DNA from 2 places in the Streptomyces sp. NPDC027672 genome. Region 1 is predicted to be linked to the other one. Evidence: riboswitches for the same ligand, from Rfam matches in the RefSeq annotation. Region 1 holds a riboswitch; the other holds the start of a gene.
What was found. Region 1 has a riboswitch for ZMP and ZTP ahead of ACZ4SV_RS05530 (bifunctional 5,10-methylenetetrahydrofolate dehydrogenase/5,10-methenyltetrahydrofolate cyclohydrolase). Riboswitches for the same ligand answer to the same signal wherever they lie in the genome.
Positions count from the first base shown of each region.

Region 2: another riboswitch for ZMP and ZTP. It lies ahead of ACZ4SV_RS02890 (glycine hydroxymethyltransferase); the one in region 1 lies ahead of ACZ4SV_RS05530 (bifunctional 5,10-methylenetetrahydrofolate dehydrogenase/5,10-methenyltetrahydrofolate cyclohydrolase).

Region 1 is NZ_JBVHSO010000002.1:226,434-230,590, forward strand. It holds gene ACZ4SV_RS05515 (MBL fold metallo-hydrolase) at 1-8, opposite strand, end outside; gene ACZ4SV_RS05520 (S-(hydroxymethyl)mycothiol dehydrogenase) at 8-1,096, opposite strand; gene ACZ4SV_RS05525 (hypothetical protein) at 1,250-1,552, opposite strand; ZMP/ZTP riboswitch at 1,710-1,789, shown strand; gene ACZ4SV_RS05530 (bifunctional 5,10-methylenetetrahydrofolate dehydrogenase/5,10-methenyltetrahydrofolate cyclohydrolase) at 1,817-2,665, shown strand; gene ACZ4SV_RS05535 (glycosyltransferase) at 2,790-4,019, shown strand; gene ACZ4SV_RS05540 (alcohol dehydrogenase catalytic domain-containing protein) at 4,137-4,157, opposite strand, start outside.
Region 2 is NZ_JBVHSO010000001.1:644,497-648,653, forward strand. It holds gene trpS (tryptophan--tRNA ligase) at 1-88, opposite strand, end outside; gene ACZ4SV_RS02890 (glycine hydroxymethyltransferase) at 189-1,643, opposite strand; ZMP/ZTP riboswitch at 1,676-1,764, opposite strand; gene rocD (ornithine--oxo-acid transaminase) at 1,867-3,072, shown strand; gene ACZ4SV_RS02900 (glutathionylspermidine synthase family protein) at 3,113-4,157, opposite strand, start outside.

The sequences.
Region 1 (4,157 bases):
GCGGCCATCAGAGCACCACCACCGAGCGCAGCACGTCACCGTGGTGCATCCGCTCGAACGCCTGCTCCACCTCGTCCAGTCGGACCGTCTCGGTGACGAACGCGTCGAGCGGCAGGCGGCCTTGCAGGTGCAGGTCGATCAGCATCGGGAAGTCACGGGTGGGCAGGCAGTCGCCGTACCAGCTTGACTTCAGGGCGCCGCCGCGGCCGAAGACGTCCAGCAGGGGCAGTTCGAGCCGCATCTCGGGCGTGGGGACGCCGACGAGGACGACGGTGCCGGCGAGGTCACGGGCGTAGAAGGCCTGCCGGTAGGTCTCCGGGCGGCCGACGGCCTCGATGACGACGTCGGCGCCGAAGCCGCCGGTCAGCTCGCGGACCGCCTCCACCGGGTCGGTGTCCCGGGAGTTGACGGTGTGGGTGGCGCCCAGCGTGCGCGCCTTGGCCAGCTTGCTGTCGTCGATGTCCACGGCGATGATCCGTGCCGCGCCGGCCAGGTTCGCCCCGGCGACGGCCGCGCCGCCGACACCACCGCAGCCGATGACGGCGACCGAGTCGCCGCGGCCGACGTTCCCGGTGTTGATCGCGGCGCCGATGCCGGCCATCACACCGCAGCCGAGGAGGCCGGCCACCGCCGGGGAGACGGCCGGGTCGACCTTGGTGCACTGGCCCGCCGCGACGAGCGTCTTCTCGGCGAAGGCGCCGATGCCGAGGGCCGGCGACAGCTCCTGGCCGGTGGCGGCGAGGGTCATCTTCTGCCGGGCGTTGTGGGTGTCGAAGCAGTACCAGGGCCGGCCGCGCAGGCAGGCCCGGCACTGGCCGCACACGGCCCGCCAGTTGAGGATGACGAAGTCGCCGGGGGCGACGTCGGTGACGCCCGCGCCGACCGACTCCACGACGCCGGCCGCCTCGTGGCCGAGCAGGAAGGGGAAGTCGTCGGAGATGCCGCCCTGCTTGTAGTGCAGATCGGTGTGACAGACCCCGCAGGCCTGGACGCGTACGACGGCTTCGCCGGGGCCCGGGTCCGGCACCACGATCGTCTCGATCCGCACGGGCTCGTTCTTGCCCGGTGCGATCACTCCGCGTACTTCCTGCGCCATGGACTGGTCCCTTCGTCGAATGCCTGCACGGCCGACCCTACGCGGGAGTGATCCCCGGCGGGACGGGCCACGGGGGCGTTCGTGGATCTTTCCGGACGCCGGCCGGGGTGCGGGCCGTCCCGGCCGGTACGGCCCGCACCCCGGCGGGTGTCCTCAGTGGATGCCGCCCAGCAGCCCGAGCGCGGGCGCCGCCGGGGCGAGGACCTGCTGCACCTGGTTCAGCTGGTGCAGCTCGCGGAGGTGTTTCAGCTCCTGCACCTGGCCGCTGACGCGCGGCACCTGGCCCCGGTGGGATGCGGGCACGGCGCCGGTCGTGAGGGAGTCCAGCGTGTTGAGCGCGCCCAGTTTCCCGACCAGCGGCGCGCCGGAGCCCGCCGCGCTCGCCTGCGGCACGGCCAGCCCCGCGATCCCGGCGGCCAGACCGACGGCGGCGACGATACGTCGTGTTGAGATCATGTCCCGGCAACGGCCGCGGGCCCCGGCCGGACACGGGCGGCGCGACGGCCTCACCCGTGAGGCTGAGCGCGGCGGCCCCCTCGCCGGGACGGAGGCCCTTCCGCCAGCCCCGGGAGGAAGGGCGGTACGGCGGCCGTACGCACGCTCGGTTACCCTGGACGCGGGCCGTGACTGGCGCTGAGGTGGAGCACCACCGGGGAGCGGCCCGTGAAGCAGCCGCGCGCCTGGGCGAGAAGAGCCGATCCCAGCTCAGGAGTGTGCCGCATGACCCAGGCCCGTCTGATGGACGGCACCGCGCCCGCCCGCCGCATCGTCGAGGAGACCGCGCGGCAGGCCGCCGCCCTCACCGCACGCACCGGCACCGCGCCGTGCCTCGCGACCGTGCTGGTCGGCGAGGACCCGGCGTCCGTGACGTACGTCCGCATGAAGCAGAACCGCTGCCGCCAAGCCGGCATCACCTCCCGGCACGTCACGCTGCCCGCGACCACCACGACCGCCGAACTCGTGGGCGCGCTGCGGGAGTTGTCGGCCGACCCGGAGGTGCACGGCATCCTGTTGCAGCACCCGGCGGGCGAGCACATCGACGAGCGGGCGGCGTTCGAGGCGATCGCGCCGGAGAAGGACGTGGACGGTGTCACGTTCGCCTCCTTCGCCACGATGAGCTTCGGGCTGCCGGGCTTCGTCTCCTGCACACCGGGCGGCATCATGCGGCTGCTGGACGAGTACGGCGTCGACCCGGCCGGGAAGCGGGCCGTGGTGGTGGGCCGCAGCGCGATCCTCGGCAAGCCGGTGGGCATGCTGCTGCTGGCCCGGGACGCCACGGTGACGTACTGCCACTCGCGCACCCGGGAGCTGTCGGCGGTGGTCCGCGAGGCCGACATCGTCGTGGCCGCGGTCGGCCGGCCCCGGCTGATCCGCGGGCAGGACGTCAAGCCGGGCGCGGTCGTGATCGACGCGGGCTACAACCCGGGGAACGTGGGCGACGTCGACTTCGACTCCGCCGTGGAGCGGGCCGCGCTGATCACGCCGGTGCCGGGCGGGGTCGGTCCGATGACGATCGCCACGCTGCTGGAGCAGACCGTGACGGCCGCCGCCCGGCAGCTCGGGGCGTAAGGCCGCCCGTCCGGACGCGGGCCGGGCGCGGGGCCGCGCGGGCGGAGAGCGTCCCCGGATTCGGGACTTCGGGGTACCGGGGCCGCGGGGAGCGGCCATACTGACGCTCGTGCGCGTTGCGGTCATGACGGCGGGTTCCCGGGGCGACGCCGCCCCGTACACCGGGCTCGGGCACCGGCTCGTGCTGGCCGGGCACGAGGTCACCCTGGTCACCCACGGGCGGTTCGAGCCGCTGGTGGCGGGTTCGGGCGTGCGGTTCCACGCGCTGCCGGTGGACCCGCGGGCGGAACTGGAGTCCCCGCGCGGCCGGGGCCTGCACCGCAGTGCCGGCGGCGCCGGGAAACTGCTGCGGGTGGCGGATCTGGCGCGGCGCGTGGTCGGCCGGCTGACCGAGGACCTGCTCGGCGCGGCCCGGGACAGCGACGTGCTGCTGCTGTCCGCCTCCGTGGCCCCGCTCGGGCAGACGATCGCCGAGGGACTGCGGCTGCCGAGCCTGGGTGTCTATCTGCAACCCCTCGCCGCCACCCGGGAGTTCGCCCCCGCGGTGCTCGGCGGCGGGTCCTGGGGCGGGCCGGTCAACCGGCTCGCCGGGCACGGCGTGAACCGGGCGGTGGAGCAGATCTTCTCCGGTGCCGTCCCGGCCCTGCGCGAGCGGCTCGGCCTGCCCCCGCTGCGCACCGGTGCCGCGCTGCGGGCCCGGGAGCGGCGGCGCTGGCCGGTGCACCACGGCTTCAGCCCGCTGGTGGTGCCCCGGCCCGGTGACTGGCGGGCCGGCCTGGAGGTGGGCGGCTACTGGTGGCCGTACGACAACGGGACCCCGCTCCCCCGGGCCGTGCAAGAGTTCCTGGACGCCGGGCCGCCGCCGGTCTTCGTCGGGCTGGGCAGCGCCACCGTGCCGGACGCCGGGCGGCTCAGCGCGCGGGTGGTGGCGGCGCTGCGGCGGGCCGGGCTGCGCGGAGTGATCCAGCGCGGCTGGGGCGGGCTCGCGGCGGACGGGGACGACATGCTGACCATCGGCGAGGTGCCGCACGCGCCGCTGTTCCCGCGGCTGGCCGCCGTGGTCCATCACGCGGGCGCGGGCACCACGGCGGCGGGGCTGCGCGCCGGGGTGCCGGCCGTGCCGGTGCCGGTGCAGTTCGACGCGGGTTTCTGGGCGGCGCGGCTGGTCGCGCTGGGCGTCGCCCCGGCCGTCGTACCGCTGCGCGGGCTGACCGTGGACGCGCTGGCCGCGGCCCTGGTCCGGGCCACCCGGGATCCGGCGTACCGGCGGCGCGCCGAGGCACTCGGGTCCCGGATCCGGGACGAGGACGGCGCCGCGCCGGTGCTCGCCGCGCTGGAACGGCTGCCGGGCTGAGCCGTGCGGCCCCGCGAGGATCGGGGACGGTGCCGCGCCGGTACTCGCCGCGCTGGAGCGGCTGCCGGGCTGAACCGTTTCGGCCCTCGCGTCCCGTGCCGGGCCGCTGCCGGGCGGTCAGCCGGTGGTCAGCACCAT
Region 2 (4,157 bases), on a different contig from region 1:
GGCGGACGGCGCCGAGGTAGTTGCCGAGGTGGAACGAGCCGGCGGTGGGCTGGATGCCGGACAGCACGCGGGGTCGGTCAGTCGCCATGCCTCTCATTGTCTCAGAGAGCGCGGGGCGTTCGGTGCGTGGGGAACCGCGGGCCGGTGCGGGCCGGCCGCGCGGTTCCCTCCGCCGCGCGCGGGGCGCCTCAGCCGAGGTCGACCTGCGGGTAGAGCGGGAAGCCGGCCACCAGGTCCGTGGCCCGCCCGGCGATCTCCCGCGCGACCTTCTCGTCCAGGACGTGGGCCGCCTTGGACGGGGCGCCCGACTTGGTGGTGCCGGGCTCGGTGGTGGTCAGCACGCGGTCGATCAGGCCCGCCACCTCGTCCATCTCGGCCGTGCCCAGGCCGCGGGTGGTGAGCGCGGGCGTGCCGACGCGGATGCCGGAGGTGTACCAGGCGCCGTTCGGGTCGGCCGGGATGGCGTTGCGGTTGGTGACGATGCCGGAGTCGAGCAGGGCCGCCTCCGCCTGGCGGCCGGTCAGGCCGTAGGAGGTGGCGACGTCGATCAGGTTCAGGTGGTTGTCGGTGCCGCCGGTGACCAGGGTGGCGCCCCGGCGCAGCAGGCCCTCCGCCAGTGCGCGGGAGTTGTCCACGATGCGCTGGGCGTAGTCCTGGAAGGCGGGCTGCCGGGCCTCGGCGAGGGCGACGGCCTTGGCGGCCATGACGTGCGGGAGCGGGCCGCCGAGCACCATCGGGCAGCCGCGGTCCACCTGGTCCTTGAGGGAGTCGTCGCACAGCACCATGCCGCCGCGCGGGCCGCGCAGGGACTTGTGGGTGGTGGTGGTGACGATCTGGGCGTGCGGGACCGGGTCGAAGTCGCCGGTGAGGACCTTGCCCGCGACCAGGCCGGCGAAGTGCGCCATGTCGACCATGAGGGTCGCGCCGACCTCGTCGGCGATCTCGCGCATGATCCGGAAGTTCACCAGCCGGGGGTAGGCCGAGTAGCCCGCGACGATGATCAGCGGCTTGAAGTCGCGGGCCTGGGCGCGCAGGGCGTCGTAGTCGATCAGGCCGGTGGCCGGGTCGGTGCCGTAGGAGCGCTGGTCGAACATCTTGCCCGAGATGTTCGGCCGGAAGCCGTGGGTGAGGTGGCCGCCGGCGTCCAGGGACATGCCGAGCATCCGCTGGTTGCCGAAGGCGTGGCGCAGCTCGGCCCAGTCGGCCTCGGTCAGGTCGTTGATCTGGCGGACGCCGGTCTTCTCCAGGAACGGGGCCTCGACGCGGTCGGCGAGGACGGCCCAGAAGGCGACGAGGTTGGCGTCGATGCCGGAGTGCGGCTGGACGTAGGCGTGGCGGGCGCCGAACAGCTCGCGGGCGTGCTCGGCGGCGAGGGACTCCACGGTGTCGACGTTGCGGCAGCCGGCGTAGAAGCGGCGGCCGACGGTGCCCTCGGCGTACTTGTCGCTGAACCAGTTGCCCATCGCCAGCAGGGTCGCCGGGGAGGCGTAGTTCTCGGAGGCGATCAGCTTGAGCATCTCGCGCTGGTCGGCGACCTCCTGGCCGATGGCGTCGGCGACGCGCGGCTCGACGGCGCGGATCACGTCCAGGGCGGCGCGGAAGGCGGTGGACTCGGTGGAGAGGGGGGCGGCGTTCTCGGGCATCGGGACCTCCGGACGGTGTGCGTACAGCGTTCACGTTCGGCCCAGGCGCACGGCACTCGTCCCGCTCGGGCCGCTCCCCGATGGTCCGTCCCATCCCAGCGCGCCAGTCACGGCCCGTCGCCAGCCTACCGGGCGCGCCGCGCGGTGAAGATGCCGCGTCCGGCATCCGGGCGGCGGTAAGAAGGGGGCTCACCGTCGTGTCCGGCCGGATCCGGGAGGGGCCGTGCCCAGTGCGGAAGACCTGATCGCCACCGCCGGCGCGCACTGCGCGCCCACCTACCGCCCGCTGCCGGTGGTGATCGCCACCGGGCGGGGCGCGTGGGTGACGGATGTGGCGGGGCGGCGCTATCTGGACCTGCTGGCCGGTTACTCCGCGCTCAACTTCGGGCACGGCAACCCGCGGCTGGTGGCGGCGGCCGGGCGGCAGCTGGAGCGGGTGACGCTGACCTCCCGCGCCTTCCACCACGACCGGTTCGCGGCGTTCTGCGCCGAGCTGGCGGAGCTGTGCGGGATGGAGATGGTGCTGCCGGCGAACACCGGCGCGGAGGCGGTGGAGGGCGCCGTCAAGACGGCCCGGAAGTGGGGCTACCGGGTGAAGGGCGTGCCCGCCGGGAGGGCGAAGATCGTGGTGGCGGGCGGCAACTTCCACGGCCGTACGACCACGGTGATCAGCTTCTCCACGGACCCGGCGGCCCGCGCGGACTTCGGGCCGTACACGCCCGGCTTCGAGATCGTGCCGTACGGCGACCTGACCGCGCTGCGGGCGGCGCTCACCGAGAACGCGGTGGCCGTGCTGCTGGAGCCGGTGCAGGGCGAGGCCGGGGTGATCGTGCCGCCGGCCGGTTACCTGGCGGGTGTGCGGGAGCTGACGCGGGAGCGGAACGTCCTCTTCGTGGCCGACGAGATCCAGTCCGGGCTGGGCCGCACCGGGCGGACGTTCGCGTGCGAGCACGAGGGCGTGGTGCCGGACGTGTACGTGCTGGGCAAGGCGCTGGGCGGCGGGATCGTGCCGGTGTCGGCAGTGGTGTCGAGCGCAGCGGTGCTCGGGGTGTTCCGGCCGGGCGAGCACGGGTCGACGTTCGGCGGCAACCCGCTGGCCTGCGCGGTGGCGCTGGAGGTGATCGCGATGCTGCGGACCGGGGAGTACCAGGAGCGGGCGGCCCGGCTGGGCGAGCGGCTGCACGGGCTGCTGGGCGGGCTGGCCGGCCCGGGCCGGGTGACGGCGGTGCGCGGGCGCGGGCTGTGGGCCGGGGTGGACGTCTCCCCGGCGGCGGGCACCGGGCGGGAGGTCTGCGAGCGGCTGCTGGCCCGCGGGGTCCTGGCCAGGGAGACCCACGGGCCGACGATCCGGCTCGCGCCGCCGCTGGTGATCGGGGAGGAGGACCTGGACTGGGGGGTGGAGCAGCTACGGGCGGTGCTGGGCGCTTAGGGCGTCTCCGGCCGTGCCCGTCCGCAGCCGGGCACGGTGGTCAGAGGATCACGTGGGGCAGGAAGCGGGCGTACTCGTCCGTGATCAGGCCCGTGGACTCGCGGATGCCGAGGCCCGCCGGGGCGCCGCCGACGACCCAGGTGCCGAGGACGGTGTGGTGGCCGGCGAAGGCGGGGAGGGGGGCCAGTTGCTGGTAGCAGCAGGGGTCCTCGCGCGGGGGCGGCGGCGGGGAGCCCGGCGGGTGGACGGTGATGCCCTCGCCCTCGCGGCCCAGCAGGGGCTTGGCGACGTAGCCGGTGGTGGCGGCCAGGTCGCGGGGGCCGTCGAGGTAGGCGGGCAGCAGGTTGGGGTGGCCGGGGTACAGCTCCCAGAGGACGGCCAGCAGCGCCTTGTTGCTGAGGAGCATCTTCCAGGCCGGTTCGATCCACAGGGTGCTGCCGGTGCCGCCGCCGTTGTCCAGGGTGTCCAGGACGTGGCCGCCGAAGGCGTCGGCGGTGAGCCACTCCCACGGGTACAGCTTGAAGATGCCGCGGATGAAGCGGAGCCGGTTGTCGACGAAGCGGCCGGAGAGGGTGTCCCAGCCGATCTCCTCCATGGCGAGCCAGTCGGTGTCCAGGCCCGCCTGTTCCGCCGTCTCCTTGAGGTAGGCGACCGTCATCAGGTCCTCGCCGAGTTCGTCGGCGGCGGAGTGCGCGAAGTGCAGCGGGCTGCCGGGCGGCAGCAGGGCGGACTGGGCGCGCCAGGCCTCCACGAGGCGTTCGTGCAGGGAGTTCCACTGGTCGGCGCCGGGGAAGCGCTCCTCCATCCAGAACCACTGCGGGGAGGCCGCCTCGACCAGCGAGGTGGGCGTGTCGGCGTTGTACTCCAGCAGCTTCGCCGGGCCCGTGCCGTCGTAGCGCAGGTCGAAGCGGCCGTAGACGGTGGGCAGTTCGGCGCGGCGGTGCCAGGACTCGGTGACCGCGGCGGCCAGCCGCGGGTCGGTGATGCCGAGGTCGGCGAGCCGGTCCTCGGCGACGAGGTGCGCGGCCGCCGCGAGGCACATGCGGTGCAGTTCCGCGACCGTCTCCTCCAGCGCCTCGACCTCG